3 regions of the Streptomyces sp. NPDC020362 genome follow, and region 1 is predicted to be linked to each of the others. Evidence: riboswitches for the same ligand, from Rfam matches in the RefSeq annotation. Region 1 holds a riboswitch; each other region holds the start of a gene.
The links. Region 1 has a riboswitch for cobalamin ahead of AB0H32_RS23625 (CbtB-domain containing protein). Riboswitches for the same ligand answer to the same signal wherever they lie in the genome.

Region 1 (6,762 bases):
CCTGGTACCCGAGTTGGGACCGGACACGGTGTTCACGGCGGACTCCGGCAAGCAGGTCGCCGAGCTGCGGGAAGCACTCGCTCTGGAACTGGCGGCCCGCCCCGTGCTGGTCGGCCCGGTGACCTACCTGCTGCTGGCCAAACCCGCGCCCGGCGCGCCCGCGGACTTCGAGCCGCTCATCCTGCTGGACCGCCTGCTGCCGGTGTACGCCGAGGTCCTCGCCGACCTGCACGCGGCGGGCGCCGAGTGGGTACAGCTCGACGAGCCCGCCCTGGTCCAGGACCGCACCCCGGCCGAACTGAACGCCGCCGCCCGCGCCTACCGCGACCTCGGTGCCCTGACCGACCGGCCGAAGCTGCTGGTCGCCTCCTACTTCGACCGGCTCGGTGAGGCCCTGCCGGTGCTGGCCGAGGCACCGGTCGACGGGCTCGCCCTGGACTTCACCGAGGCGGCCGCCGCCCATCTGGAGGCGCTGGCCGCCGTCGGCGGACTGCCCGGCAAGCGGCTGGTCGCCGGCGTCGTCAACGGGCGCAACATCTGGGTGAACGACCTGTCGGCCTCGCTCGCCGTGCTCGGCACCCTGCTGGGCCTGGCCGACCGGGTCGACGTCTCCGCCTCCTGCTCGCTGCTGCACGTCCCCCTCGACACGTCGGCCGAGCGGGACATCGATCCGCAGATCATGCGCTGGCTCGCCTTCGCCCGGCAGAAGACGGCCGAGATCGCCACCCTCGCCAAGGGCCTGGCCCGCGGCACCGACGCCATCGCCGCGGAACTGGCCGCGAACCGTGCCGACCTGGCCTCCCGCGCGAACTCCGCCGTCACCCGCGACCCGGCCGTCCGCGCCCGCGCCACCGCCGTCACCCTCGACGACGCGCGCCGCTGCGCGTCCTACCCGGAGCGGGCCGCCGCCCAGCGCGCCCACCTGCGCCTCCCGCTGCTCCCCACCACGACCATCGGCTCCTTCCCGCAGACCGGCGAACTGCGCACGGCCCGCGCCGATCTGAGGGCCGGGCGGATCGACACCGCCGGGTACGAGGAGCGCATCAGGGCGGAGATCCAGGAGGTGATCTCCTTCCAGGAGAAGGCCGGCCTGGACGTCCTGGTGCACGGCGAGGCCGAACGCAACGACATGGTCCAGTACTTCGCCGAACAGCTCACCGGCTACCTCGCCACCCACCACGGCTGGGTCCAGTCCTACGGCACCCGGTACGTCCGGCCGCCGATCCTGGCCGGTGACATCTCCCGCCCCGAGCCGATGACCGTGCGCTGGACGACATACGCCCAGTCCCTCACCGACCGTCCGGTCAAGGGCATGCTCACCGGCCCGGTCACCATGCTGGCCTGGTCGTTCGTCCGCGACGACCAGCCGCTCGCCGACACCGCCCGCCAGGTCGCCCTCGCCCTGCGCGACGAGGTGAACGACCTGGAGGCGGCGGGGACTTCGGTGATCCAGGTGGACGAGCCCGCGCTGCGTGAGACGCTGCCGCTGCGGGCCGCCGACCGTCCCGCGTACCTGGCATGGGCCACGGAGGCCTTCCGGCTGACCACCGGCGGCGTCCGCCCGGACACCCAGATCCACACGCACATGTGCTACGCCGAGTTCGGTGACGTCGTCCGGGCCATCGACGACCTCGACGCCGACGTCATCAGCCTGGAGGCCGCCCGCTCCCACATGCAGGTCGCCCGTGAGCTCGCCGCCCACGGCTACCCGCGCGAGGCCGGGCCCGGCGTGTACGACATCCACTCCCCGCGCGTGCCGAGCGCCGCGGAGGCCGCCGGGCTGCTGCGCACGGGCCTTGAGGCGATCCCCGCCGAGCGCCTGTGGGTGAATCCGGACTGCGGCCTGAAGACCCGCGGCTGGCCGGAGACCCGGGCCTCCCTGGAGAACCTGGTCGCGGCCGCCTGCCGGGTCCGCGGGGCGCTGTCGCCGGGGTTCACGTAAGCCCCCGCCCGCCCCCGGCGGGGGGGGGGCGCCCCCGACCGCCGAGGAACCGCCGGAACCGCTCGCTGCACAGGTCGGCGGTCGGGCGTCGTCGCGCATCGCAGCGCTGTCCATCTGCGAAAACCGCGAATTCCGCGGATGTTATGTTCGCAGCAGGGCGGGGACGAGACCGTCACCTGCGGCGGGCTCGGCTCCCCCCGCCCCACGCGCCGGATTCACGGTGGCGCCCGCCCGCACCCCGTGACCACCGCAGGAGGAACAGCCACGTGACCAGCCGCGTCACCTTCGTCTCGCCCACGACGAGCCCGTCGCTGCGGTGCGCCCGCTTCTACGACGGCGACTCGGTCGACGCCGTCGGGTCGGCCCGCGCCCGCTCGGCGGCCGGGTCGCTGCCCTCGCCCGCCCGTGTGCTGACGTCCTCGAGCGTGCGCTGCCGGGAGACCGCGGCGGCGCTCGGCCTCGACGGTGCACGGACGCCGGAGCTGGACGGTCTGGACGTGGGCCGCTGGCGAGGCCGCACTCTGGAGGAAGTGGCGGCCGCCGACCCGGAAGCGGTGGGCCGCTGGCTCGCCGAACCGGGCTGGGCGGACCACGGCGGGGAGTCGGTGCAGGACGTGTGCGAGCGGGTCGGGCGCTGGCTGGAGTCCGCGCAGGACACGGACGGACGCACGGTCGCCGTGGTCGAGCCGGAGGTCGTGCGGGCTGCGGTCGTGCACGTCCTGGGCCTGCCCATGGCTGCCTTCTGGCGGCTCGACGTACCGCCGCTGACGGTCACGGAACTCAGTGGACGGGCCGGCCGGTGGAATCTGCGGCTCGGGCAGCCGCTGGCCGCGCCGGACGGCGTGCCGGACACCGCTTCGGGCGCGACCTCTTCGGGCAGCACCTCGGCGGGCTGAGACGGAACGGGCCGGGCTGCGACGGAGGGGGCCGAGCTGAGGCCGAGTCGGCCGAGCTGAGACTGAGCTGGGCGAGCCGAGGCCGAGCGGGCCAGGCTCAGGCCGAGCGGGTGCCGTGGTTCAGGAGGCCGCGTCCCGGTGCCGGCGCAGCAGTGCCGCTATCGTGCAGCGCAGGCAGTGGGCCTGCGCGTCCCACTCCGTGGCTCGGTGGGGGCGGGCGGACACCGGGCACGCCGACGGCTGCGTACCGTCCTCCTCCTGACAGTCCACCGGGTCGTCGACCAACGTCTCCAGCTCCCGCAGGAGTTGTTCGGTCCGCTTCGCCTGCTGGGCCAGCACCCGCACCCGTGCGCTCTGGCCGCCGATCTGCCGTCGGCTGGCGATCAGCTGCTCGTACTCCTCGACGGTGAGAGCGACCGCGTCACGGCCGTCGAGAGTGATGTGGCGTGGCTGGGGACGTCTGGCCACTCGGCTCCTCCGCTCGTCACCTGCGCCGGTGTCCCGGGAACGCGAAAGGGCCCCCGGAGGGTTCCGAAGGGCCCTGTCGTGTCCCAAAACCGTCAGTTCGAGGCGGGAACCGTCCGCCCGGAAGGAGCCGCGGCCGGCTTGGGATTCAGCTGCCGCTCGGCCAACTCACCGAAGAGCAGCCCGAATCCGCCCCACAGAACGCTCTGGATGGCGAGGGCCGAGAGACGGAACCGCCACAGCAGGGTGGCCGGGAAGTCCTTCGGCACCTCGTTGATGACCGGCAGGAACTCGTAGGCCAGGCCGATCACGACGGCGAAGGAGGCCACCGCAACCACGGTCGCCCACCAGGTGCCCAGCGACGGCGCGAGCCGCTTGCCGAGGATGGTCGCCGCGATCGCGAGAAGCACGCTGAGGAGCATCATCAGGAAGTACAGGGTGGTCCGCTTGCCGATGGTGTCGGGGTTGCCGACCGACGGCGGATTGGCCGGGTACTTCAGGAACGGGACGACGTACACGGCGACGAGCGCGCAGCCGGACAGCAGCAGCGCGGTCGCCCGCGGGCCGAAGCGGCCCACCCGGCCGAGCGCGAAGCAGTACGCCAGCGCGGCGATACCGCCGAAGGCGACCCCGTAGACGAGGACGCCGGTGGCGAGACCGGCGGTGGACTGCAGGGAGCGGGAGACGACTTCCATCTCGTGCTCGTGGGAGTGCGCCTCCTCGAAGCCGATCGCCTTGTCGACGTTCGGCTCACCGAGGAGATAGGCGACGACCAGGGCGAGCACGCCGGCCGCCAGGCCGGCGAGCATGCCCCGCACGAGGAGATTTCTTACCGTTGCGGAGTTCATGGGCGTGCGGCGTCCCTCGCGTCAGTGGCAGGGGAAGCCGAGCAGGTGGCGGGCGTCGTGGACCCATTCGTGGACGTCCGTGCCGTTGAACACGGAGGTGGCGCCCTGCTCGGCGCCGACGAAGTAGAGCAGGACCAGCATCAGGATGCCGAAGAAGACCGCCCAGGGAGCTATCGCCTTCAGCGGCAGCGTGGCGGGAACGACGGGAGTGGTGGCTGTCGGCTGGGCGACGGTCTGCGCCATGGCAGAACCTCCTCTGGGAGTTCGCGTCCCATCTCGGTGGTGCAGTGGACGACGGCCACGGGTCTGACTCACGAGGCGCTCCTCAAGGCGTCTCGCATACAGTGGCGCGACCGTGCCGGATTTCCACCGGCTTCCGTCTCGCCGTCGTCGATATCGGACAGACCGTACCGCGCCACGCGGGCACGGCCAAGACCGCGTCCACCCCGCGTGATCTTCCTCTCGCACCGGGTGGCCGCGGCAGGGGCGGACGGGGCAGCGGTGACGGAACGCGGCGGGCCGCTCGTCGCCGAGGGCGCCCAGGCCCGCCTTCCGGTCGGCAGTCGCGAACACCGTGTGGAATGAGCGCCGTTCACGGCGGACGCCTCGGCGACGTCTCCATGGCCTCGGCCTGTCCGGCCCCCGCCGCCACGGTCGGCATGCGCAGCTGTCCGAACCGGTCCCGGGCGGCGCTCGGCATACAACACCGCTGCGGTCACGTCGAGTTCGGCATGCACGCCGCCCGCGACGGTTCGGCTCACCAGGCCGTCTCCGGGGCGGTGCCGGGCCCGGCGAGTCCCAGCTCGTGCTCGCCGAGCGGGGTGAAGAAGCGTTCGACGTCGGCGTCGGTGACCTCGGCGAGGGTCGCGGGCGACCAGCGCGGGTTGCGGTCCTTGTCGACGACCTGGGCGCGGATGCCCTCCACCAGGTCGTGCGTGCTCAGGGCCGCGCAGGAGACGCGGTACTCCTGGTCGAGGACGCGCTCGAGGGGACCGAGGCGCCGGGCACGGAGCAGGGCGGCCAGAGTGACCTTCACAGACGTCGGTGACCTGGTGAGAAGGGTCTCCGCCGCCTCCTTCGCGGCCGGGTCGCCGTGGGCGAGCAGCCGCTGCACGATCTCCTCCACCGTGCCGGCGGCGTAACAGGCGTCGATCCACTCGCGCCGGGCGGCCAGCTCACCCTGCGGCGGCGGCTGTACGTGGCGCCGGAGGGCGTCTCGTACGGGCATCTCGGCGAGGTCGTCGACGAAGGCGTCGAGGCCGGTGGACGGCAGATAGTGGTCGGCGAGCCCGCAGAGCAGGGCGTCGCCGGCACCGATCTGCGCCCCGGTCAGCGCGAGGTGGGTGCCCAGTTCGCCCGGGGTGAGAGCGAGCAGGTAGGTGCCGCCGACGTCGGGGACGAAGCCGATGCCGGTCTCGGGCATGGCGACCCTCGACCGCTCGGTGACGACCCGGACGCTGCCGTGGGCGGAGATCCCGACGCCGCCGCCCATGACGATGCCGTCCATCAGGGCGACGTACGGCTTGGGGTAGCGGGCGATGCGGGCGTTGAGGCGGTACTCGTCACGCCAGAAGGCGGCCGAGGCGGTGCCGTCGCCGTCGCGGGCGTCGTCGTGGACGGCGCGGATGTCGCCGCCCGCGCACAGCCCGCGCTCCCCCGCCCCGGTGACGACCACGGTCTCCACGGCCGGATCGTGCTCCCAGGCGGTCAGGGCCTCGTCGATGCGGCGCACCATCGGGTGGGACAGTGCGTTGATGGCCTTCGGCCGGTTGAGGGTGATGTGTGCGGCCCGCCCTGCGGTGTGCAGGAGGACGGGTTCTTCGGTTCCGCTCATCCGAGAGCCTCCGTCAGGCCGCGGGCCACAATGACACGCATGATCTCGTCGGTTCCTTCCAGGATCTGGTGGACGCGCAGGTCACGGACGTTTTCTCGATGCTGGACGCGCTGATCGGCACCGGACGCGCCGATCGATGCCGGACGCGCCGAGGTGGCCGTAGCCCCTGGGCAGCTGGAGCGCACGGCCGGTCACCGAGTACCCGGTGCCGTTCCGGCGCGCCGCGCGGCAGGCCCGGTTCCGGGTGTCCCCGTGCCTCGCGACTGCCCCATGCCGTCCGGTTCCGCTCTCAGGGGAGGCCGGCGCCGCGCCGGTCCTGGGAAGCCCCGGCAAGGCGCGGTGGTGTGAAGGCGTAGAGGCCGAGGATCTCCGGCAGGGGCACGATGCCCGGCCCGCCCGCGCGCACCCAGTCGGTGATGTCCTGCGTCGCGTCGGGATCGTTGACCAGGCCCAGCCAGACCGGTCGGCCACCGGCGGCCCGCCCTGCGGCGGAGGGCTGTACGACGATGACGTTGGCCTGCTCGCACACGTCGAGGCAGGCCGAGATGCGCACGGGCACCTCCGCACGCAGCCGGGCGGTCTGCGCCCCATGATCGACGCTGGTCACCTTGGGACTGCCGCAGCAGCAGTCCCGGCACACGACGACGCGGCACGGCGCCGGTCCGGCTGCCCCCGCAGCCGCCTCGTCACCCGACATCTCTTCGGCCGGCCTCCCGGGCATGCCGCACCACCCCTCCCCGGGGAGATCCGCCCCGGTGTCCGTCGAGGAGGCGACCG
Region 2 (10,949 bases), on a different contig from region 1:
GGTGCGCGAGGCGATCGTGTCCACGGTCTCGTCCGTGCCCTCCAGCAACTCCTGTGCCAACAGCACCCGTTGGCGCAGGATCCAGCGGTAGGGAGTCGTCCCCGTCTCCTGCTGGAAGCGGCGGGCGAAGGTGCGCGGCGCCATATGGGCGCGGGCGGCGAGCTGCTCGACGGTCACCTCCTGGCCGAGGTGCTCCTCCATCCACACCAGGACCTCGCCGACCGTGTCGCACGGGGCCTTGGGCAGCGGCCGCTCGATGTACTGCGCCTGACCGCCGTCCCGGTGCGGCGGCACCACCATGCGCCGGGCGATCCGGTTGGCGATGTCCGGGCCCTGTTCCCTGCGCACGATGTGCAGACAGGCGTCGATGCCGGCCGCGGTGCCGGCGGAGGTGATCACCGGGTCCTCGTCGACGTAGAGGACGTCCGGCTCGATGACCGCCCGGGGATTGCGCAGCGCCAGCTCGTCGGCGTGACGCCAGTGCACGCTGCACCGCCGTCCGTCGAGCAGCCCGGCCGCACCGAGCACGAAGACGCCCGAGCACACGCTCAGCACACGTGTGCCCCGCTCCACCGCCCGTACCAGGGCGTCGAGCAGGGCGGGCGGATACTCGCGGGTGACGTACTCGCTCCCGGCCGGCACCGCGATCAGGTCGGCCTCCTCCAGCCGCTCCAGGCCGTACGGCGTCGACACCGTGAGCCCGCCGACGTGGGTGCTCAGCGCCTCACCCTCCGCCGAGACCACGGCGAAGTCGTACACCGGCAGTCCCTCGTCGCTGCGGTCGATGCCGAACACCTCGCACACCACACCCAGCTCGAAGGGGTGCACTCCGTCCAGCAGTACGGCGGCCACGTTCTTGAGCATGGGACCAGTGTGCCTCAGGGCTGGCAGTAAATCGATGGTGCACGGCAGTCCTGCCACTCCCGGTCAGGAGCGTTCGGCGCGACAGTGGTGACATGAACGGAAACCAGATCGAAGGCCTGATGGGAATGCTCGCCACGCTCGGCATCCTGGTCCTCCTGGCCCTCCCGTCCGTGCTCGGCATCGTGCGCGACAGGCGCATCGACCGGCAGCTCGGGGAGGCCCAGGAGAACCGCGGAGGCAATCGTCGGAAGAAGGAGACTCAGAAGTCCTCGTCCAGGTCCACGGTGCCCTCCACCGCGACCTGGTACGCCGACGGACGGCGCTCGAAGAAGTTCGTCAGCTCCTGAACACCCTGCAGCTCCATGAAGGAGAAGGGGTTCTCCGAGCCGTACACCGGGGCGAAGCCGAGGCGCGTCAGGCGCTGGTCGGCGACGCACTCCAGGTACTGCCGCATCGACTCGGTGTTCATGCCGGGCAGGCCGTCACCGCACAGGTCGCGCGCGAACTGCAGCTCGGCCTCGACGGCCTCCCGCAGCATGTCGGTGACCTGCTGCTGCAGCTCGTCGTCGAAGAGGTCCGGCTCCTCCTTGCGGACGGTGTCGACCACGTCGAACGCGAAGGACATGTGCATCGTCTCGTCGCGGAACACCCAGTTGGTGCCGGTCGCGAGACCGTGCAGCAGACCCCGGCTGCGGAACCAGTAGACGTACGCGAAGGCGCCGTAGAAGAACAGGCCCTCGATGCACGCGGCGAAGCAGATGAGGTTGAGCAGGAAGCGCCGGCGGTCCGCCCTGGACTCCAGGCGGTCCAGCTTGTCCACCGAGTCCATCCACTTGAAGCAGAAGCCGGCCTTCTCGCGGATGGACGGGATGTTCTCCACGGCCGCGAAGGCGGCGGCGCGGTCGTCCGGGTCGGGAAGGTAGGTGTCGAGCAGCGTCAGATAGAACTGGACGTGCACGGCCTCCTCGAACAGCTGGCGCGACAGGTACAGGCGCGCCTCCGGGGAGTTGATGTGCTTGTACAGCGTCAGCACCAGGTTGTTCGCGACGATCGAGTCGCCCGTCGCGAAGAAGGCCACCAGGCGGCCGATCAGGTGCTGCTCCTCCGGGGACAGCTTCGCGAGGTCGGCGACGTCCGAGTGGAGGTCGACCTCCTCCACGGTCCAGGTGTTCTTGATGGCGTCCCGGTAGCGCTCGTAGAAGTCCGGGTAGCGCATGGGGCGGAGAGTCAGCTCGAAGCCAGGGTCGAGGAGGTTGACGTTACGGGTGGTCATTACTGGCAGGCCTCGCAGGACTCGGGGTTTTCCAGGGAGCAGGCGACGGCGTCGGGGTCGGCCACCTGCTGGACGGGGATGGTCGGCTGGGCCTGCGCGGCGCGGGCGATCCGGGTCGCCGGGCGCGAGCGCAGGTAGTACGTCGTCTTCAGGCCCGACTTCCAGGCGTAGGCGTACATCGAGGAGAGCTTGCCGATCGTCGGCGTCTCCAGGAACAGGTTCAGGGACTGTGCCTGGTCCAGGTACGGGGTGCGGGCCGCGGCCATGTCGATGAGCCCGCGCTGCGGGATCTCCCAGGCCGTGCGGTACAGCGCCCGCACGTCGGCCGGGATCCACACGAAGTCCTGCACGGAGCCGTTGGAGTCGCGCAGCGCCTCACGGGTGCGCGCGTCCCAGACGCCCAGCTCCTTCAGGTCCTGCACCAGGTACGAGTTGACCTGGAGGAACTCGCCGGACAGGGTCTCGCGCTTGAACAGGTTGGAGACCTGCGGCTCGATGCACTCGTACACGCCCGCGATGGAGGCGATGGTCGCGGTCGGGGCGATCGCGAGGAGCAGCGAGTTGCGCATGCCGACCGCGGCGATCCGCTCGCGCAGCGCCGCCCAGCGCTCGGGCCAGGCCGGCTCGACGCCGTAGTGGTCGGGGTGCAGGACACCCTGGGCCGTACGGGTCTTCTCCCAGGCGGGCAGCGGGCCGCTGCGCTCGGCGAGGTCGGCGGAGGCCTCGTACGCGGCGAGCATGATGCGCTCGGCGATCCGCGTGGACAGGGCCTTGGCCTCGGGCGAGCCGAAGGGCAGACGCAGCTTGAAGAAGACGTCCTGCAGACCCATCGCACCCAGGCCCACCGGACGCCACCTGGCGTTGGAGCGGCCCGCCTGCTCGGTCGGGTAGAAGTTGATGTCCACGACACGGTCGAGGAAGGTGACGGCCGTGCGGACGGTCTCGTCCAGGCGCTTCCAGTCGATGTCCCCGTCGCTCACGAAGGCACCGAGGTTGACCGACCCCAGGTTGCAGACCGCGGTCTCCCCGTCGTCCGTGACCTCCAGGATCTCCGTGCAGAGGTTGGAGGAGTGGACGACGTGGCCCGGGGTCGCCGTCTGGTTGGCCGTGCGGTTGGCGGCGTCCTTGAAGGTCATCCAGCCGTTGCCGGTCTGCGCGAGGGTGCGCATCATGCGGCCGTACAGGTCACGGGCCGGGATGGTCTTCTTCGCGAGCCCCGCCGCCTCCGCCCTGCGGTAGGCGGCGTCGAACTCCTCGCCCCACAGGTCGACCAGCTCCGGCACGTCCGCCGGGGAGAACAGCGACCACTGCTCGTCGGCGTTGACCCGGCGCATGAACTCGTCCGGGATCCAGTGCGCGAGGTTCAGGTTGTGCGTACGGCGGGCGTCCTCACCGGTGTTGTCCCGCAGCTCCAGGAACTCCTCGATGTCGGAGTGCCAGGTCTCCAGGTACACGGCCGCGGCACCCTTGCGCCGGCCGCCCTGGTTCACGGCGGCCACCGAGGCGTCCAGGGTCTTCAGGAACGGGACGATGCCGTTGGAGTGCCCGTTGGTGCCGCGGATCAGCGAACCGCGCGAACGGATGCGGGAGTACGACAGACCGATGCCGCCGGCGTGCTTCGAGAGACGGGCGACCTGGTGGTAGCGGTCGTAGATGGAGTCCAGCTCGTCCAGCGGGGAGTCCAGCAGGTAGCAGGACGACATCTGGGGGTGCCGCGTGCCGGAGTTGAACAGGGTGGGGGAGGAGGGCAGGTAGTCCAGGCGGCTCATGAGCCCGTAGAGCGACGCGACCTCGTCCACCGCGCGGGCGCTGTCGTCCTCGGCGAGACCGGCGGCCACACGCAGCATGAAGTGCTGGGGCGTCTCGATGACCTGGCGGGTGATCGGGTGGCGCAGCAGGTAGCGGCTGTGCAGGGTGCGCAGGCCGAAGTAGCCGAAACGGTCGTCGGCGACCGGGTCGATCAGGGAGTCCAGCCGGCCGGCGTGCAGCCGGACGAACTCGGCGGTGCGGTCGGCGACGAGGCCCTCACGGTGGCCCACGGCGACGGACTCGGTGAAGGACGTCACGCCCTGCGAGGCGGCCTCCGCGCGGATGGAGAGGGTCAGCAGCCGGGCGGCCAGCCGGGAGTAGGCAGGGTCCTCGGAGATGAGGCCGGCGGCCGCCTCCGTGGCCAGCTCGCGCAACTCCGCCTCGTCGGCCCGCGCGGACCGGCCGCGCAGCGCGGCCGCGGCGACCCGGCCGGGGTCGGCGTCGGGGAGGTCGGCGGTCAGCTCGGTCAGGGTCCGCAGCAACGCGGCACCGGGACCGTCGGTCTCCACCGGGGCTCCGGTCGCCGGGGTGGCTGAAGCCGGTTCGGCTGGCGCGATGGTCACGTGGGGCTCTCCCTCGCTCGGCACGGGGCCTTGCGGAGGGCAGGGGGCAGCACGACGGCGCACGGCGTCGCGTCCACCAGCCCACTCCACGAGGCCCGGACGTCTCAAGGCACCCGGGCCGGACGGCCGGGTGCGCGCTGCCGACAGGTCCTCGGACTGACACGGGCGTGCGGATGCACGCAAGTACACCGTTGCGGGACAGTTCCGGATTCGCACCGGATTCCCCTGCGACGACAGCGAGGATGAGCATACATCTAGTGCCGGGCTGTCGTGTCACCCCCAGATGTTGTGTCGCCGTGGCTTCAGAGGGTCAACTCGTAGGTGAGGAGAGTGATGTCGTCCAGGTGGGGGAGGGGATTCCAGTCCCGCTCGGGTGTGCGAAGGAAACCCAGGCGCTCGTAGATGCGGTGGGCGCTGTGCATGGTGCGCTGGGTGGACAGGACGATGCCTGTGCAACCCGGGGTGCTGCGGGCCCGGTCGATGCAGGCGAGGACGAGTGCCTCGCCGACGCCCTGGCCGCGGGCGGCTGCCGCGACGGCGAGCATGCGGATCTCGGCCTCTCCCGGGGCCGCGATGTCGGCCATGGGGCCGCCGGAGGGGACGAAGGCGACTCCGCCCAGGACCGTTGTGTCCCGGACGGCCACGAGAACCTCGGCTGCGGCTGCTCGTTTGGCCACGTCTCTCAGCTCACCGAGGTACTCGTCGCTCTCGCCGAAGTCCAGGAGGCCGTCCTGGAGGTAGGCCTGGGCGGTGAGTTCTCCGAGGGCGGCGTATTCGGTGGGGGCTGCGAGGCGGATCACGAGGTCCATGCCGGTGAGTGTGCACGAAACAGCGGGCCGCCGTGGTGGGTGGTTCCCGGCGGCCCGCTGTGGGGTGTGTGGTTGCTCGCGCCCACGCGGCGGGGCCGCATGCCCATACGGCCCCGCGCCCCTTTCGGGGCGCCCTAGTGGGCGCTTCCTGCCGTAGCGGGCGGGAGTTCCACCTCGACTCCCGGCTCGCCCGCGTCCGCCGTGTAGTCCTCCGGGCTGGTCTCGTCGAGGCCCTCGGGGGCCTTCACGGCCTTCAGGACGACGGTCAGGACCAGCGTGACGAGCACGTTCAGCACGAAGGCCGTCAGGCCGATGTAGCCGATCTCGCCGATGCCGGGGATCTCCTTGGCGCTGCCGCCGAAGTGTTTCTGGGTCGGGGAGGCGACCCCGTAGGCGGCCGCCGTGCCGTAGACCATGCCGACCGCCCAGCCGGCCAGCAGCGCCCAGCGGTGGAACCAGCGCGTGAACAGGCCGCCGACCAGCGCCGGGAAGGTCTGCAGGATCCAGATGCCGCCCAGCAGCTGGAAGTTGATGGCGACCGTCTTGTCCATGGTCAGGACGAAGACCAGCGCGCCGACCTTCACCAGCAGCGACACGAACTTGGAGACCTGGGCCTCCTGCTTCGGTGTGGCGTCCGGCTTGAGGAAGTCCTTGTAGATGTTGCGGGTGAAGAGGTTCGCCGCCGCGATCGACATGATGGCCGCCGGGACCAGCGCGCCGATGCCGATCGCCGCGAAGGCCACGCCCGCGAACCAGTCCGGGAACATGTCCTCGAACAGCTGCGGGATCGCCAGCTGGCCGTTGGTGACCTTCACACCGGCCGCGATCGCCATGAAGCCGAGCAGGGCCAGCAGGCCCAGCATCAGCGAGTACAGCGGCAGGATCGTGGTGTTGCGGCGGATCACCTCACGGCTCCTGGACGACAGCGTCGCGGTGATCGAGTGCGGGTACATGAACAGCGCGAGAGCCGAGCCGAGCGCCAGTGTGGCGTACGTCCACTGGCCCGCCTCCGGCGGGGCGAGCGCGCCGCGCTGCTTGCCGGTGGCGGGGTTGACCTGGTTGAGCGCGTGACCCGCCTTGGCGAAGATGTCGTCGAACCCGCCGAGCTTGATCGGGATGTAGATGATCGCCACCACGATCACGATGTAGATCAGCGTGTCCTTGACGAACGCGATCAGCGCGGGGGCGCGCAGGCCCGAGGAGTAGGTGTACGCCGCCAGCACACCGAAGGCGATGAGCAGGGGCAGGTCCTTCACGAACCAGTTGGTGTTGTCACCGCCGCCCACGCCCATCACGTCCAGCACCGCCTGGATGCCGACGAGCTGGAGCGCGATGTACGGCATCGTGGCCAGGATGCCGGTCAGCGCCACGGCCAGCGACAGGCCCTTGGAGCCGAAGCGGCCGCGCACGAAGTCCGAGGTCGTCACATAGCCGTGCTTGTGGGACACCGACCACAGGCGGGGCAGGAACGTGAAGATCAGCGGGTAGACCAGGATCGTGTAGGGCACCGCGAAGAATCCGGCCGCGCCCGCCGCGTAGATCGCCGCCGGTACGGCGACGAACGTGTACGCCGTGTACAGGTCTCCGCCGAGCAGGAACCAGGTGACCCAGGTGCCGAACGACCGTCCGCCCAGGCCCCATTCGTCCAGGGAGTGCTCATTGTCGGCCCTGCGCCAGCGGGCGGCCAGGAAGCCCATGACCGTGACGGCCAGGAAGAAGAAGATGAAGACGCCGAGCGCGACGCCGTTGACGCCGCCCTTCACTGCGCCGCACCCCCCTTCGTGTCCCTGCGGCCGCGCTGGTCACGCTGCCAGAGCTGGTACGCCAGCACCGTGAGCGCGGTGGAGATCAGCACCCACAGCATCTGGTACCAGTAGAAGAACGGGATCCCGATGAAGGCCGGATCCGTCTTGGCGTACGAGCCGACCCACAGCATCGCCGCGAAGGGCGCGACGAGACAGAGGGCGATGATCACGCGGACCGGCGTCACGACCGGTGGTCTCACTTCAGGCGTTTCGGACATGCCACGGCTCCGTCCCCTCGCTGATCACCTGTGTAATGCGCAGGCAATCTAGGTGACAGTGTCGCGGCAGCGGAAGACCTCGTCCGTATATCGGTATGTCGATTTGGGGGTTGAGGTGTGAAGACCCCAACTCCTGCTAGTCCTGAGGGTGCTTGAGCCGCGCCACGCTGCATCGTCCCTGGAGCTGCGTCGGACGTGCGGCTGCCGCCGCGTGGCCCCCGGACCCCCGGCCTGTCGTGCTCTCGGCCGCTTTCATTCCGCAGGCCGCTTCAGCCGGGCCACGAACTTGTACCGGTCGCCCCGGTAGACGGACCGGACCCACTCCACCGGCTTGCCCTCGCGGTCCAGGGAGTGGCGGGAGAGCATCAGCATCGGCAGACCCACGTCGGTGCCGAGCAGGCCCGCCTCGCGCGGGGTGGCCAGCGAGGTCTCGATCGTCTCCTCCGCCTCGGCGAGATGGACGTCGTAGACCTCGGCGAGGGCGGTGTAGAGGGAGGTGTACTTCACGAGCGAGCGCCTGAGGGCCGGGAAGCGCTTGGCCGACAGATGGGTGGTCTCGATCGCCATCGGCTCGCCGTTGGCCATGCGCAGCCGCTCGATGCGCAGCACGCGTCCGCCCGCCGTGATGTCGAGCAGCTCGGCGAGCCGGTCGTCGGCGGTGATGTAGCCGACGTCCAGCAGCTGTGAGGTGGGCTCCAGGCCCTGGGCCCGCATGTCCTCGGTGTAGGAGGTGAGCTGCAGCGCCTGGGACACCTTCGGCTTGGCGACGAAGGTGCCCTTGCCCTGGATGCGTTCGAGGCGGCCCTCGACGACGAGTTCCTGCAGGGCCTGGCGGACGGTGGTGCGGGAGGTGTCGAACTCGGCCGCCAGCGTGCGCTCGGGCGGGACCGGAGTGCCCGGCGCCTGCGTCTCCGTCATGTCGAGCAGGTGCTTCTTCAAGCGGTAGTACTTGGGCACACGCGCGGTACGGACCGTCCCGGCCTCGTTCTCCGCACTGCCGACGTCGGTGCTCATGCTCTGCCTTCCCGGCTCCTGATGCCGAAAGCGACCGACATCCCATCGGCCACGGCTCACATCGTGGCACGGCTTCGTGGATCAGGACTCCACCTGCACGCTCCGTGATCCTCTCTATATACCGTCGGACCCGCTGCTGGTCTAGTCCAGCAGGCGGGTGCCGCCGCCGCGACCGGAGACGGGCGGGTGCCTGTGACGGCAACGGCACCCGCCCCCAGGGTCAGACCCCCTGCCAGTCCGGCTTGTGCGCGTAGGCGTGCCGGAAGTAGTCGGCCAGCTTCAGCTTGGACGCGGCGGCCTCGTCGACGACCACCGTGGCGTGCGGGTGCAGCTGGAGCGCCGAGGCCGGGCAGACGGCCGCGACCGGTCCCTCGACGGTCGCGGCGACCGCATCCGCCTTGCCCTCGCCCGTCGCGAGCAGCACCAGGTGGCGGGCCTCCAGGATGGTGCCGATGCCCTGGGTGATGACGTGGTGCGGCACCTGCGCGATGTCGCCGTCGAAGAAGCGCGCGTTGTCGATCCGGGTCTGCTCGGTCAGCGTCTTGATCCGGGTGCGCGAGGCGAGCGAGGAGCACGGCTCGTTGAACCCGATGTGCCCGTCCGTCCCGATCCCCAGCAGCTGCAGATCCACTCCGCCGGCCTCCGCGAGCGCCCGGTCGTAGGCCTCGCACGCCGCCTGGACGTCCTCGGCCGTGCCGTCCGGGCCCATGAACGCGTCCATCCCGATGCCGAGCGGCTCCAGCACCTCCCGGCGCAGCACCGAGCGGTAGGACTCGGGATGCTCGGCGGGCAGCCCGACGTATTCGTCGAGCTGGGCTATGCGGGCCCGCGTGGTCTCCACGGCGCCGGAGCGCACCCTGGCGGTCAGTGCCTGGTAGATGGGCAGCGGGGTGGAGCCGGTGGCCACACCGAGCAGGGCGTCGGGCTTGCGTCTCAGCAGCTGGGCCATGGCCTCGGCGATCAGCTCGCCGCCCGCCGCGGCGTCCGGAACGATGACAACTTCCACGCTGGGCCTGCCGTTCTGAAGAGGTCCTGGAGGGCTGGGAGAGGTCGGAGCAGAGGTCTCTATGTGGTTTAGACCAATCTAACAGAATTGACCTCCCGGGCCCAGGTGAGGCGGCTCCTACGTCAGTGAACCTCCCGTCGCGTCCAGCCAGTGCCCGGTCACCCACCGCGCGTCCTCCGAGACGAGAAAGGCGACCGCGTCGGCGATGTCGGCCGGCGTGCCCACCCGGCCCAGCGCCGAGTGCGCCGCCGCGCCCCGCCATGCCTCGTCGCTCGCGCGCAGCCATCCGGCGTTGACGTCGGTGTCCACGATGCCGGGCGCGACCGAGTTCACCGTGATGCCGCGCGTGCCCAGCACCTTGGACAGGTCCCGGGTGAGGACGTCCAGCGCCGCTTTCGTCATCGCGTAGGGCATCAGCTCGGGCATCACGGCGGCCCGCGCCAGCCCGGACGATATGTTCACCACCCGCCCGCCGTCCCGCAGTCGCCGCGCCCCGAGCCGGGTGATGAAGTGCGGCGCCTTCACATTCACCGCGAACAGCCGGTCGTACTCCTCCTCTCCGATCTCCTCGAAGGGGCGGGAGGTGCCGATCCCCGCGTTGTTCACCAGGATGTCCACGCCGTCCGCGTGCCGGTCGAACTCCTCCCACAGCCGCTCGGCGTCCCCCGGAACCCCCAGCTCCGCCCGGATCGCGAACGCGGAGCCGCCCTCCGCCTCGATCGCGGCCACCGTCTGCCCGGCCGCCGCCTCATTGCTGCCGTAGTGCACCGCGACGCGTGCCCCGTCCCGCCCCAGTCGCTCGGCGATGCCCCGTCCGATGCCCCGACTTGCGCCCGTGACCAGCGCCGTCTTCCCCGTGAGTGCACCCATGCCTGCCACCCCTCATTTATCTAGCGGTCGCTACATAAAAACCGTACAGCACACCGGCGACATTTCTCTAGGGGGCGCTATAAAATGCACTCCATGGTGAGCGCCCGGGAGACGACCCAGGAGACGGCAGAGGCGAAAGAGCAGGTCAGGACGTCCAGGTCGCGGGGGCGCCCGCGCTCCTTCGACCGTGCCACCGCACTGGAGAAGGCGCTCATGGCCTTCTGGGAGCACGGCTACGAGGCGACCTCGGTCTCCGATCTCACCCGGATCATGGGCATCGGCGCCCCGAGCCTGTACGCGGCCTTCGGGGACAAGCGGACCCTGTTCGAGGAGGTCGTCCGGGTCTACGCCGACACCCACGGTGCGTTCGGCGACCGCGCCCTCGCCGAGGAGCCGACCGCCCGCGCCGCCGTCGAGCGGACGCTGCGCGAGGCGGCCGTCGAGTACACCGACCCCGCCCACCCGTACGGGTGCCTCGTCGTCCACGCGGCCACCAACTGCACCAGCCCCGAGGTCGAGGAGCTGCTGCGGGAGCGGCGCAACGCGAGCATCGCGGCCCTGGAGTCCCGCATCCGGGCCGACACGGCAGCCGGCCGGCTGCCGGCCGGTACCGACGCCGCTGCACTCGCCCGGCACACCGGAGCCATGATCCAGGGCATGTCCCAGCAGGCCCGGGACGGCGCGAGCCGCGCGGAACTGGCGGCGCTCGCGGAAATTG
Region 3 (10,949 bases), on a different contig from region 1:
GTTGCGACCACCCCCTCCCAGACACGCGCCTCTTCCTCGTTCGGGTCCCGCAGTTGTCCGGCCATGCGGGGATCCTGCCAGCCGCAGGGGCACCGAGCGGTGTGGTCGCACAGATCGGACCGGAAGCCGCACCGCCGAGCAGCCGAGCAGCCGAGCAGCCGAGCAGCCGAGCGTCACCGCAGAACCGATGAAACGGGATCACTCCGTCCACCAGGGCCACGTCGACCGGCCTGGCACCCGCTCGCACGGCGCAGGGTTCGCCCGTCCACACCACCGCCCGGCGGCGGAGGCCTGCACCGGGGTCGCGCGTTGCCCTCGGACCGTCTCCCGTGGATCGCCCGTCACCGCGCGCCGGCCCCTGGGCCGCCGCCCGGCGGCCGGTCCTCCCGGACCTCGTGGCAGTACGCCGCCGGGGGCGGCCGGCCAGGTGACCGGAATCTCTTTCACGGGCCCCCGGACCGGCTGCGGGCCTACTCGCGAGGCCGGTGGCCAAGGGGCGTCTGAGGCTTCGATTCCGGACAGAACCCCGGACTCTCCCTGTCGATACCCCGACGCCTGCTCCAGTTCACCTTCCGTTCACCCAGGTTGCCTACGGTCCAACAACCAATGACCTCGAATGATTGCCTGGGTAAATGGAAAGCTTCTCGCTGATCCTCGCGATTGTGGTCGTGACCGCACTCGCGTTTGATTTCACGAACGGTTTCCACGACACCGCCAACGCGATGGCCACGACCATCTCGACCGGTGCACTCAAGCCCAAGGTCGCGGTGGCCATGTCCGCCGCCCTCAACCTTGTGGGCGCTTTCCTCTCCGTGGAGGTCGCCAACACGATCTCCAAGGGTCTCGTCGATGAGAACGGCATCCGTCCCGAGGTCATCTTCGCCGCCCTCGTCGGCGCGATCCTCTGGAACCTGGTGACCTGGCTCGTGGGCCTGCCCTCCAGTTCCTCGCACGCCCTGATGGGCGGCCTGATCGGCGCCACCGTCGCCTCCGCGGGCTTCGGTGCGGTCCACGGTGACGTCCTGGTCACCAAGGTTCTGCTGCCGGCGGTCGCCGCCCCGGTCGTGGCCGGTCTCGCGGCGCTGCTCGCCACCCGGTTCTCCTACGGCATCGGCCGAGGCGCCGAGGGCGAGGCCACCCGCAAGGGCTACCGCGCCGGACAGATCGCCTCCGCCGGCCTGGTCTCGCTCGCCCACGGCACCAACGACGCCCAGAAGACGATGGGCATCATCACGCTCGCGCTGATCGCGGGCGGTGCGATCGCCCCCGGCTCCAACCCTCCCACCTGGGTGATCCTCTCGGCCGGCCTCGCCATCGCGCTCGGCACCTACATCGGCGGCTGGCGCATCATCCGCACCATGGGCACGGGGCTCACCGACCTGGAGCCGCGACAGGGCTTCGCCGCCCAGACCAGCGCGGCCACGGCCATCCTGGCCTCCTCCCACCTGGGCTTCTCCCTCTCCACCACCCATGTCGTCTCCGGCTCGGTGATGGGTGCGGGCGTCGGCCGCAAGGGCGGTGTGGTCCGCTGGTCCACCGCGACCCGCATGGCCGTCGCCTGGGTGCTCACCCTCCCGGCCGCCGCGCTGGTCGGCGCGGGCGCCGAGTCCCTGACAGACCTGGGCGACTGGGGCACCGCGGTCGTCGCCGTCTTCCTCGTCGGCACCAGCGCCGGGATCTGGAAGCTGTCCCGCCGCGAGGTCGTCGACCACACCAACGTCGTCGCCGACGACGCCGATCCGGCCGGCGTGGTGACCACCGCCATCGCCGCGGTGACCCCGCCCCCCGCGGGCGTCGTCACCGAGGACCTGACGGCCACCATCCCGGCTCCGGCCGCCACCGACCCGGCCCCGGCGACGCCTCCGGCCGCCACCGTCTGACCCCGAGCACCCGGTAACTGAAGGAAGCATCCCCATGAAGATCGACTGGGCGGCCCTCGGCTCCGTCTTCGGCGTCAGCCTCGTGTTCGCGGTGGGCCTGGTGACCCTGTTCACCCTCGGTGTCAACGGCCTGTCGCGGCGCGAGAAGGCCGCCGCGCAGGGCGGATCCGCGGCACTGGCCGTGACGGGTGCGTACGTGTGCTTCGCGGCCTGTGCGGCTGCGGTGGCGTACGGGATCTATCTGATCGTGGCCAAGGCCTGACACCCGAAGGCCAGGGCCTGACTCCCGAAGGTCGACGCCCGGCCCTCGAAAGGTCCGATACCGCCCTGCCGGGGCCCCTCACGGGTGCCCGGGCAGGGCGGTCGCCCGTTCGTCAGGGGCGTCCTTCACCGCCACGCTGGCCCGGGATGTCGGACCCGTCCTGGCCCGACCAGTGCATGGTCACCGTGAAGTGCGCCTCCGCGGACCCCTGGGCCACGACCACCCCCGCCTCCGCGCTCACGGTGATGCCGAACTCGACCGTGACCTTCTCCGGCGGTCTCGTCAGCCCGCGGGCCTCGTGCACCAGCGCGCCCAGCGCCGGCCGTACCCGGGCGAGCGCCTGCTGGAGGGTCTCCTCCGCCCCGCCGCCCCGCGAGACCCGCTGCACTCCGGCGGGCCCTTCGCCCGCCACCTCCAGCAGGACGACCTGACCGTCGTCCAGCAGCATCTCGCCCACGTACGCCACCGTGCGTCTCCTCCCGCGTCCGTTCCATCCCGTATGACACGTACGCGCTATTGCAGATCCTCACGGTCCGTGAGCACAAGGAGGCGCCCCGAATGCCGCCCGGGCGACGGGGAATTCACCGCAAGCCGGTCGTCCGGCGCCGCCCGGCGTGTCGGCGATGTGGGCCTCAGCACAGTCCACCGTTGCTGGTCAAAGGCAAGTTGACGGCCCTTCCGGGTGCGTGGTGGACTGCCCGGGCCATGTACGGCGGCAGAAGAGGAAGCCGGTGCGAATCCGGCGCGGTCCCGCCACTGTCACCGGGGAAGAACACCCCGGGAGCCAGGAACTCTCACCGCCGGTCTCGTCGAACCAGGGCGCGGACACCCTGAGTGAGGACACATATCGTCATGCTCGGCCGCCGATCCAGGACCAGTACCAGGCCCGCCCCTGAGCCCACGGCCGGCTGAGCCGATGGGTGCCGATCGCTCATACGCGTACGGCGCCGCAGCCGGCCTTCTCGGTGATCTGCTCCTCGGCGATCCGCGCCGCGGGCATCCGGTCGCCGTGTTCGGGCGTACGGCCGCGGCCGTGGAGCGGGTGCTGTGGCACGACCACCGTGGCTGGGGCGCGCTGCACACCGCTGTGTGCGCCGGCGGCGCCGTCGCCCTCGGCGTCGTCGCCGAACGGGCCGTACGCCGCTCCCCCGTCGCCTCGGCCGCACTGGCCGGTGCCGCCACCTGGGCGGTCGTCGGGGGCACTTCGCTGGCCCGGGAGGCCCGGACCATCGGGCGTGCCCTGGAGGCCGGGGACGTCGAGGCGGCGCGGGCGCGGCTGCCGCATCTGTGCGGCCGGGATCCGCAGGCCCTCGACGCCGACGGGATCGCCCGGGCCGTCGTGGAGTCCGTCGCCGAGAACACCTCCGACGCCGTCGTGGGCGCGCTGGTGTGGGGTGCGGTGGGCGGGGTGCCGGGGCTGCTCGGGTTCCGGGCCGTCAACACCCTGGATGCGATGGTGGGTCACAAGTCGGCCCGCTTCCGGCGCTACGGCTGGGCCTCCGCCCGCCTCGACGACGTCGCCGGCTGGCCGGGGGCGCGGCTGACCGCCGTACTCGCCGCCGCGGCCGGGCCCGATCCCCGCGGCGCCCTGCGCGCCTGGCGGGCCGACGCGCGCAGGCATCCGAGCCCCAACGCCGGGCCCGTCGAAGCCTCGTTCGCGGGTGCGCTCGGTGTGCGGCTGGGCGGGACGCTGTCCTACGGCGGGCGCGTCGAACACCGGCCCGTCCTCAACGGGAACACCGGGCGGTCCGTCCAAATCACCGACATCGACCGGGCCGTACGGCTCTCCCGCCGCATCGGCCTGCTCGCGCTCGGCGTCTCCGTCGCCGCGCGCCGACTCGTGAAGGGACGTGCGAAGTGAGCGGTGGTCTCCTCGTCGCCGGCACCACCTCCGACGCCGGCAAGAGCGTCGTGACGGCCGGGATCTGCCGGTGGCTGGTGCGCCGGGGCGTCAAGGTCGCGCCCTTCAAGGCGCAGAACATGTCCCTCAACTCGTTCGTGACGCGTCAGGGCGCGGAGATCGGGCGGGCGCAGGCCATGCAGGCCCAGGCCTGCCGGATCGAGCCGACCGCGCTGATGAACCCCGTGCTGCTCAAGCCCGGTGGTGAGCGCAGCAGCCAGGTGGTGCTGCTGGGCCGGCCGGTGGGCGAGATGAGCGCACGCGGCTACCACGGAGGGCGCCAGCAGCAGTTGCTGGGCACGGTCCTGGACTGTCTGGCCGAGTTGCGGGGCACATATGACGCGGTGATCTGTGAGGGGGCGGGTTCGCCCGCGGAGATCAATCTGCGGCGGACCGACATCGTGAACATGGGGATCGCGCGGGGCGCGCGGCTGCCCGTGCTCGTCGTCGGCGACATCGACCGGGGCGGTGTCTTCGCCTCCTTCTTCGGCACGGTCGCCCTGCTCTCGCCCGAGGACCAGGAGCTGGTCGCCGGGTTCCTGGTGAACAAGTTCCGGGGGGACGTCTCCCTGCTGGAGCCGGGCCTGGACATGCTGCACGGGCTCACCGGGCGGCGCACGTACGGGGTCCTGCCCTTCCGGCACGGGCTCGGCATCGACGAGGAGGACGGACTGCGGGTGTCCCTGCGGGGCACGGTCCGGGAGTCGTCCGTGGCTCCCCCGGTCGGCGAGGACGTCCTGCGGGTCGCCGTCTGCGCCATCCCGCTCATGTCGAACTTCACGGACGTGGACGCGCTGGCCGCCGAACCGGGCGTCGTGGTCCGGTTCGTGGACCGGCCGGAGGAACTGGCGGACGCCGACCTCGTGGTGATCCCGGGGACGCGCGGGACCGTACGGGCGCTGCAGTGGCTGCGCGAGCGCGGGCTCGCGGACGCGCTCGTTGGGCGGGCCCGCGAAGGCCGCCCGGTCCTCGGCATCTGCGGCGGCTTCCAGATCCTCGGCGAGCACATCGAGGACGACGTCGAGTCGCGGGCCGGCGCGGTCCCCGGGCTCGGTGTGCTGCCCGTGCGGGTGCGGTTCGCCCGCGAGAAGACCCTGACGCGGCCCACCGGCAAGGCCCTCGGCGAGCACGTCGAGGGGTACGAGATCCACCACGGGGTCGCCGAGGTGACGGGCGGCGACCCGTTCTTCTGCGACGACGCAGGCCGCAGCCTGGACGGCTGCCGGGTCGGCCAGGCCTGGGGCACCCACTGGCACGGCTCGCTGGAGTCGGACGGCTTCAGGCGGGCCTTCCTCGGGGAGGTGGCGGCCGCCGCGGGCCGCCGCTTCGTACCGGCCCCCGACACCTCGTTCGCCGCGCTGCGCGAGGAGCAGCTCGACCGGCTCGGCGACCTGATCGAACAGCACGCGGACACGGACGCGCTCTGGCGGCTCATCGAGTCGGGCGCGCCGCAAGGACTGCCTTTCATTCCACCGGGAGCGCCCGCATGAGCACAGTGTTGTTGTTGTCGACCGCCGACACCGATCTGCTGGCGGCCCGCGCCTCCGGCGCCGCGTACCGGATCGGCAACCCGACCCGGGTGGACGTGGCCGCCGAGCTGCCCGGCCTTGTCGAGGGCGCGGACCTCGCCGTGGTACGGCTGCTGGGCGGCAAGCGCGCCTGGGAGGACGGACTCGCCGCGTTGCGGGCGTCCGGGATCCCGACCGTGCTGCTGGGCGGCGAGGCCGTGCCGGACGCCGAGCTGATGGCCGAGTCGTCCGTTCCGGCGGGTGTCGTGGCGGAGGCGCTGAAGTACCTGGTCGAGGGCGGGCCCGCGAACCTGACCGAGCTGGCCCGGTTCCTGTCCGACACCGTGCTGCTCACCGGTGAGGGGTTCGAGGAGCCGCAGAAGATGCCGGAGTACGGGGTGCACGGCGAGCGTGCCCTCGTCGAGGGCCGCCCCACCGTCGGCGTGCTCTTCTACCGGGCCCACGAGCTGAGCGGAAACACCGCCTTCGTCGACACGCTGTGCGACGCGATCGAGGCGCACGGCGCCAACGCCCTGCCCGTGTACTGCGGTTCCCTGCGCGGTGCGGACGCCGGGCTGTACGAGATCCTCGGCCGGACCGACGCCCTGGTCGCCACCGTCCTCGCCGCCGGCGGCACGCACGCCTCGCAGGCCTCGGCGGGCGGCGACGAGGAGGCCTGGGACATCGGGGCCCTCGCCGATCTGGACGTCCCTGTGCTGCAGGGGCTCTGCCTCACCTCCTCGCAGGCCGCCTGGGACGAGTCGGACGCCGCCCTGTCCCCCATGGACGCGGCGATGCAGGTCGCCATCCCGGAGTTCGACGGGCGCCTGATCACGGTGCCGTTCTCCTTCAAGGAGCAGGGCCCGGACGAGGTCCCGGTGTACGTCGCCGACCCCGAGCGGGCCGGGCGCGTGGCCGGAATCGCCGTACGGCACGCGCGGCTCGGGCACAAGGCGAACGCCGACAAGAAGCTCGCGCTCGTCTTCACCGCGTACCCGACCAAGCACTCGCGGGTCGGCAACGCGGTCGGCCTCGACACGCCCGCGTCCGCGGTGCGTGTCCTGGACGCCCTGAAGGAGGCCGGGTACGCCCTCACCGACTACCCGGACAACGGCGACGAGTTGATCCACCGGCTCATCGGGGCCGGCGGGCACGATGTCGAGTGGCTCACCGAGGAGCAGCTGGCCGCGGCGCCCGCCCGCGTGCCCCTGGCCGACTACCGGGCCTGGTTCGACAGGCTCGATCCGGAGCTCAGGGACGCCATGCTCGAGGCGTGGGGCGAACCGCCGGGCAGCCTGTACGTGGACGGCGACGACATCGTGCTGGCCTCCCTGCAGTTCGGGAACGTCGTCGTGATGATCCAGCCGCCGCGCGGCTTCGGCGAGAACCCGATCGCGATCTACCACGATCCGGACATGCCGCCCTCGCACCACTACATGGCGGCCTACCGCTGGCTGGAGGCCGCGACGTCCGAGGGGGGCTTCGGGGCCGACGCGATCGTGCACATGGGCAAGCACGGCACGATGGAGTGGCTGCCGGGCAAGGGGCTCGGCCTCTCCCGGGGCTGCGCGCCGGACGCCGTCCTCGGCGATCTCCCGCTGATCTACCCGTTCATCGTCAACGACCCCGGCGAGGGCACCCAGGCCAAGCGGCGCGGGCACGCCACGGTGGTCGACCACCTCGTGCCGCCGATGGCGCGTGCCGACACCTACGGCGACCTGGCCAAGCTGGAGCAGCTGCTGGACGAGTACGCGCTCGTCTCCGACCTGGACCCGTCGAAGGCACCGGCGGTGCGGGCGCAGATCTGGACCCTGGTCAAGGCGGCCGAGCTGCACCACGACCTGCACGTGGACGAGCAGCCGGGCGACGACGACTTCGACGAGTTCGTCATGCACATCGACGGCTATCTGTGCGAGATCAAGGACGTGCAGATCCGGGACGGTCTGCACATCCTGGGCGGCGGGCCGGTCGGCGAGCCGCGGGTGAACCTGGTCCTCGCCGTGCTGCGCGCCTCCCAGGTGTGGGGCGGGCAGGCGAACGCCCTGCCGGGGCTGCGGGCCTCGCTGGCCGAGCACTTCGGGCTCGTGGAGAAGGAGTTGCTCGCCGAGCCGGGCGCGCCGGTGAAGGTGCCGGTCGAGCTGACGGACCTGGTCGAGGGGCCGTCCCGTACGGCCGCCGACGCGATCGACCTGCTGGAGCAGCTGTGCCGGCGGATCGCGGAGGGCATGGAGGCCCGCGGCTGGACGGTGGCCGAGAGCGCGCCGCTGGTCCGCGAGGTCCTGGGCACCGGACTCCCGGACGCGGTGGCCGTGGTGGAGTTCGCCTGCACCGAGGTGGTTCCGCGTCTCGCCCGCACGACCGACGAGATCGGGCACATCCTGCGCGCGCTGGACGGCGGTTACGTCCCGGCGGGCCCGTCCGGTTCGCCGACCCGCGGCCTTGTCAACGTGCTGCCGACCGGTCGCAACTTCTACTCCGTCGACCCCAAGGCCATCCCCTCCCGGCTGAGCTGGGAGGTCGGCCAGTCGCTCGCCGACTCCCTGGTACAGCGGTATCTGCAGGACACCGGGGAGTACCCGAAGTCGGTCGGCCTCACGGTCTGGGGCACCTCGGCGATGCGCACCCAGGGCGACGACATCGCCGAGATCCTGGCGCTGCTGGGCTGCCGCCCGGTCTGGGACGACGCCTCGCGCCGGGTGACGGGCTTCGAGGTGATTCCCCTGGCCGAGCTGGGCCGGCCGCGCATCGACGTCACGGTCCGCATCTCCGGCTTCTTCCGGGACGCGTTCCCGCATGTGGTCGGGCTGATCGACGACGCGGTGCGGTCGGTGGCCGAACTGGACGAGCCCGCCGGGCAGAACTTCGTGAAGGCGCACGCCGACGAGGACACCGCCGGGCACGGTGACCGGCGGCGCGCGACGGCCCGTGTCTTCGGCTCGAAGCCGGGGGCGTACGGCGCCGGTCTGCTGCCGCTGATCGACGCCCGCAACTGGCGCTCCGACGCCGACCTCGCCGAGGTGTACGCGGTGTGGGGCGGGTACGCGTACGGGCGCGGGCTCGACGGGCGGGCGGCACGCGGGGACATGGAGACCGCGTTCAAGCGGATCGCGGTCGCCGCGAAGAACGTCGACACCCGCGAGCACGACCTGGTCGACGCCGACGACTACTTCCAGTACCACGGCGGCATGGTCGCCATGGTCCGCCACCTGACCGGCGCCAACCCCGAGGCCTACGTCGGCGACAGCGCCGTACCCGACCAGGTGAGGACGCGCACGCTCGGCGAGGAGACGCACCGCGTCTTCCGGGCCCGCGTGGTCAACCCGCGCTGGATGGCGGCCATGCGCCGGCACGGCTACAAGGGCGCCTTCGAGATGGCGGCGACCGTGGACTACCTGTTCGGCTACGACGCGACGGCGGGCGTGGTCGACGACTGGATGTACGAGAAGCTCAGCGCGGAGTACGTCTTCGACCCGGAGAACCGGGACTTCATGAAGAAGTCCAACCCGTGGGCCCTGCGCGGGATCACCGAGCGGCTCCTCGAGGCGGCGGACCGCGGGCTGTGGGCCGAGCCGGACGCGGACACGCTGGAGCGGCTGCGCGCCACCTATCTGGAGCTGGAAGGCGACTTGGAGGGCGACGAGAAGTGAGTACCCCGTTTCCGTTCACGGCCGTCGTCGGCCAGGACGACCTGCGGCTCGCGCTGCTGCTGAACGCCGTGTCGCCGGCGGTCGGCGGTGTGCTGGTGCGCGGCGAGAAGGGCACTGCCAAGTCGACGGCGGTGCGGGCCCTTTCCGCGCTGCTGCCGGAGGTGTCCGTGGTCCCCGGGTGCCGTTTCTCCTGTGACCCGGCGGCGCCGGACGCGTCCTGTCCGGACGGGCCGCACGAGGCCGGGGCCGGTGCGTCGCGGCCCGCGCGGATGGTCGAGCTGCCGGTCGGCGCCTCCGAGGACCGGCTGGTCGGCGCGCTCGACATCGAGCGGGCGCTCGCCGAGGGCGTGAAGGCGTTCGAGCCGGGCCTGCTGGCCGACGCGCACCGCGGGATCCTCTACGTGGACGAGGTCAACCTCCTCCACGACCACCTGGTCGACCTGCTGCTGGACGCGGCGGCCATGGGCGCCTCCTACGTCGAGCGGGAGGGTGTCTCGGTACGGCACGCGGCCCGGTTCCTGCTCGTCGGCACGATGAACCCGGAAGAGGGCGAGCTGCGGCCGCAGCTGCTCGACCGGTTCGGGCTGACCGTGGAGGTCGCGGCCTCGCGCGAGCCCGACCAGCGGGTGGAGGTCGTACGGCGCAGGCTGGCCTACGACGACGACCCGGCCGGGTTCGCCGCGCGGTGGGCGCAGGAGGAGGCCGCCGTGCGGCAGCGGATCGTGGCGGCGCGGCAGTTGCTGCCACAGGTACGGCTGGGCGACGGGGCGCTCAGGCAGATCGCGGCCACCTGCGCGGCCTTCGAGGTCGACGGCATGCGCGCCGACATCGTGATGGCACGTACGGCGACCGCGCTGGCCGCGTGGGCCGGGCGGACCGATGTGCTCGCCGAGGACGTGCGGCAGGCCGCGCTGCTCGCGCTGCCGCACCGGCGGCGGCGGAACCCCTTCGACGCGCCGGGTCTTGACGAGGACAAGCTGGACGAGACGCTGGAGCAGTTCTCCGGCGAGAGCGACGACGATCCGGACCCCGACGGGCCCGGCGGCGGCGGGCGTCCGGCGCCCGACAGCGGCCCGCAGGACGACGGCGGCGGCGCCGCTCGGCCCGAGACCGGTGAGGGCGGTCAGCCGCAGGCCTCCGGCGCCGAGGAGCAGCAGGCCGTACGGGCGGCCGAACCGTTCCGTACGAAGGTGCTGAGCGTGCCGGGCCTCGGTGAGGGTGCCGCCGGGCGGCGCTCGCGGGCGCGGACCGAACACGGGCGCACCACCGGGGCCCGCAGGCCCCGGGGCACGCTGACCAAGCTGCACCTGGCGGCCACCGTGCAGGCCGCCGCCCCGCACCAGCGGGCGCGCGGGCGGTCCGGGCCGGGGCTGGTGCTGCGCCGGGACGATCTGCGGCAGGCGACGCGGGAGGGGCGCGAGGGCAACCTCGTGCTGTTCGTGGTCGACGCCTCCGGGTCGATGGCGGCGCGGCAGCGGATGAGCGCCGTCAAAGGTGCTGTCCTGTCCCTGCTCCTTGACGCCTATCAGCGGCGGGACAAGGTGGGTCTGGTGACCTTCCGGGGCGCCGCGGCGGACGTCGCGCTGCCGCCGACCTCGTCCGTGGACGCGGCGGCGGCCCGGCTCCAGTCGCTTCCGACGGGCGGTCGTACCCCGCTCGCGGCCGGACTGCTCAAGGCGCACGAGGTGCTGCGGGTGGAGCGGCTGCGGGATCCGGCGCGGCGGGCGCTGGTCGTGGTGGTGACCGACGGGC

Region 2: it holds a riboswitch for cobalamin, as region 1 does, so the genes downstream of both, AB0H32_RS04215 (ribonucleoside-diphosphate reductase subunit alpha) here and AB0H32_RS23625 (CbtB-domain containing protein) in region 1, are expected to answer to the same signal.
Region 3: it holds a riboswitch for cobalamin, as region 1 does, so the genes downstream of both, AB0H32_RS09335 (cobalamin biosynthesis protein) here and AB0H32_RS23625 (CbtB-domain containing protein) in region 1, are expected to answer to the same signal.

Annotation. Positions count from the first base shown of each region.
Region 1 covers NZ_JBFAET010000067.1:16,663-23,424, reverse strand. The annotation lists gene metE (5-methyltetrahydropteroyltriglutamate--homocysteine S-methyltransferase) at 1-1,942, shown strand, start outside; gene AB0H32_RS23640 (histidine phosphatase family protein) at 2,209-2,838, shown strand; gene AB0H32_RS23635 (hypothetical protein) at 2,959-3,306, opposite strand; gene AB0H32_RS23630 (CbtA family protein) at 3,399-4,151, opposite strand; gene AB0H32_RS23625 (CbtB-domain containing protein) at 4,173-4,394, opposite strand; cobalamin riboswitch at 4,431-4,575, opposite strand; partial or broken gene AB0H32_RS23620 (enoyl-CoA hydratase) at 4,650-4,757, opposite strand; gene AB0H32_RS23615 (enoyl-CoA hydratase/isomerase family protein) at 4,909-5,985, opposite strand; partial or broken gene AB0H32_RS23610 (acyl-CoA dehydrogenase family protein) at 5,982-6,192, opposite strand; gene AB0H32_RS23605 ((2Fe-2S) ferredoxin domain-containing protein) at 6,275-6,682, opposite strand.
Region 2 covers NZ_JBFAET010000005.1:119,165-130,113, reverse strand. The annotation lists gene AB0H32_RS04230 (helix-turn-helix domain-containing protein) at 1-864, opposite strand, end outside; gene AB0H32_RS04225 (hypothetical protein) at 957-1,211, shown strand; gene AB0H32_RS04220 (ribonucleotide-diphosphate reductase subunit beta) at 1,124-2,137, opposite strand; gene AB0H32_RS04215 (ribonucleoside-diphosphate reductase subunit alpha) at 2,137-4,509, opposite strand; cobalamin riboswitch at 4,634-4,772, opposite strand; gene AB0H32_RS04210 (GNAT family N-acetyltransferase) at 4,812-5,318, opposite strand; gene mctP (monocarboxylate uptake permease MctP) at 5,453-7,081, opposite strand; gene AB0H32_RS04200 (DUF3311 domain-containing protein) at 7,078-7,341, opposite strand; gene AB0H32_RS04195 (GntR family transcriptional regulator) at 7,594-8,355, opposite strand; gene nagB (glucosamine-6-phosphate deaminase) at 8,576-9,361, opposite strand; gene AB0H32_RS04185 (SDR family oxidoreductase) at 9,479-10,231, opposite strand; gene AB0H32_RS04180 (TetR/AcrR family transcriptional regulator) at 10,325-10,949, shown strand, end outside.
Region 3 covers NZ_JBFAET010000015.1:41,751-52,699, reverse strand. The annotation lists gene AB0H32_RS09355 (class II aldolase/adducin family protein) at 1-65, opposite strand, end outside; gene AB0H32_RS09350 (inorganic phosphate transporter) at 633-1,880, shown strand; gene AB0H32_RS09345 (hypothetical protein) at 1,915-2,142, shown strand; gene AB0H32_RS09340 (CU044_2847 family protein) at 2,255-2,608, opposite strand; cobalamin riboswitch at 2,815-2,957, shown strand; gene AB0H32_RS09335 (cobalamin biosynthesis protein) at 3,059-4,003, shown strand; gene AB0H32_RS09330 (cobyric acid synthase) at 4,000-5,532, shown strand; gene cobN (cobaltochelatase subunit CobN) at 5,529-9,197, shown strand; gene AB0H32_RS09320 (putative cobaltochelatase) at 9,194-10,949, shown strand, end outside.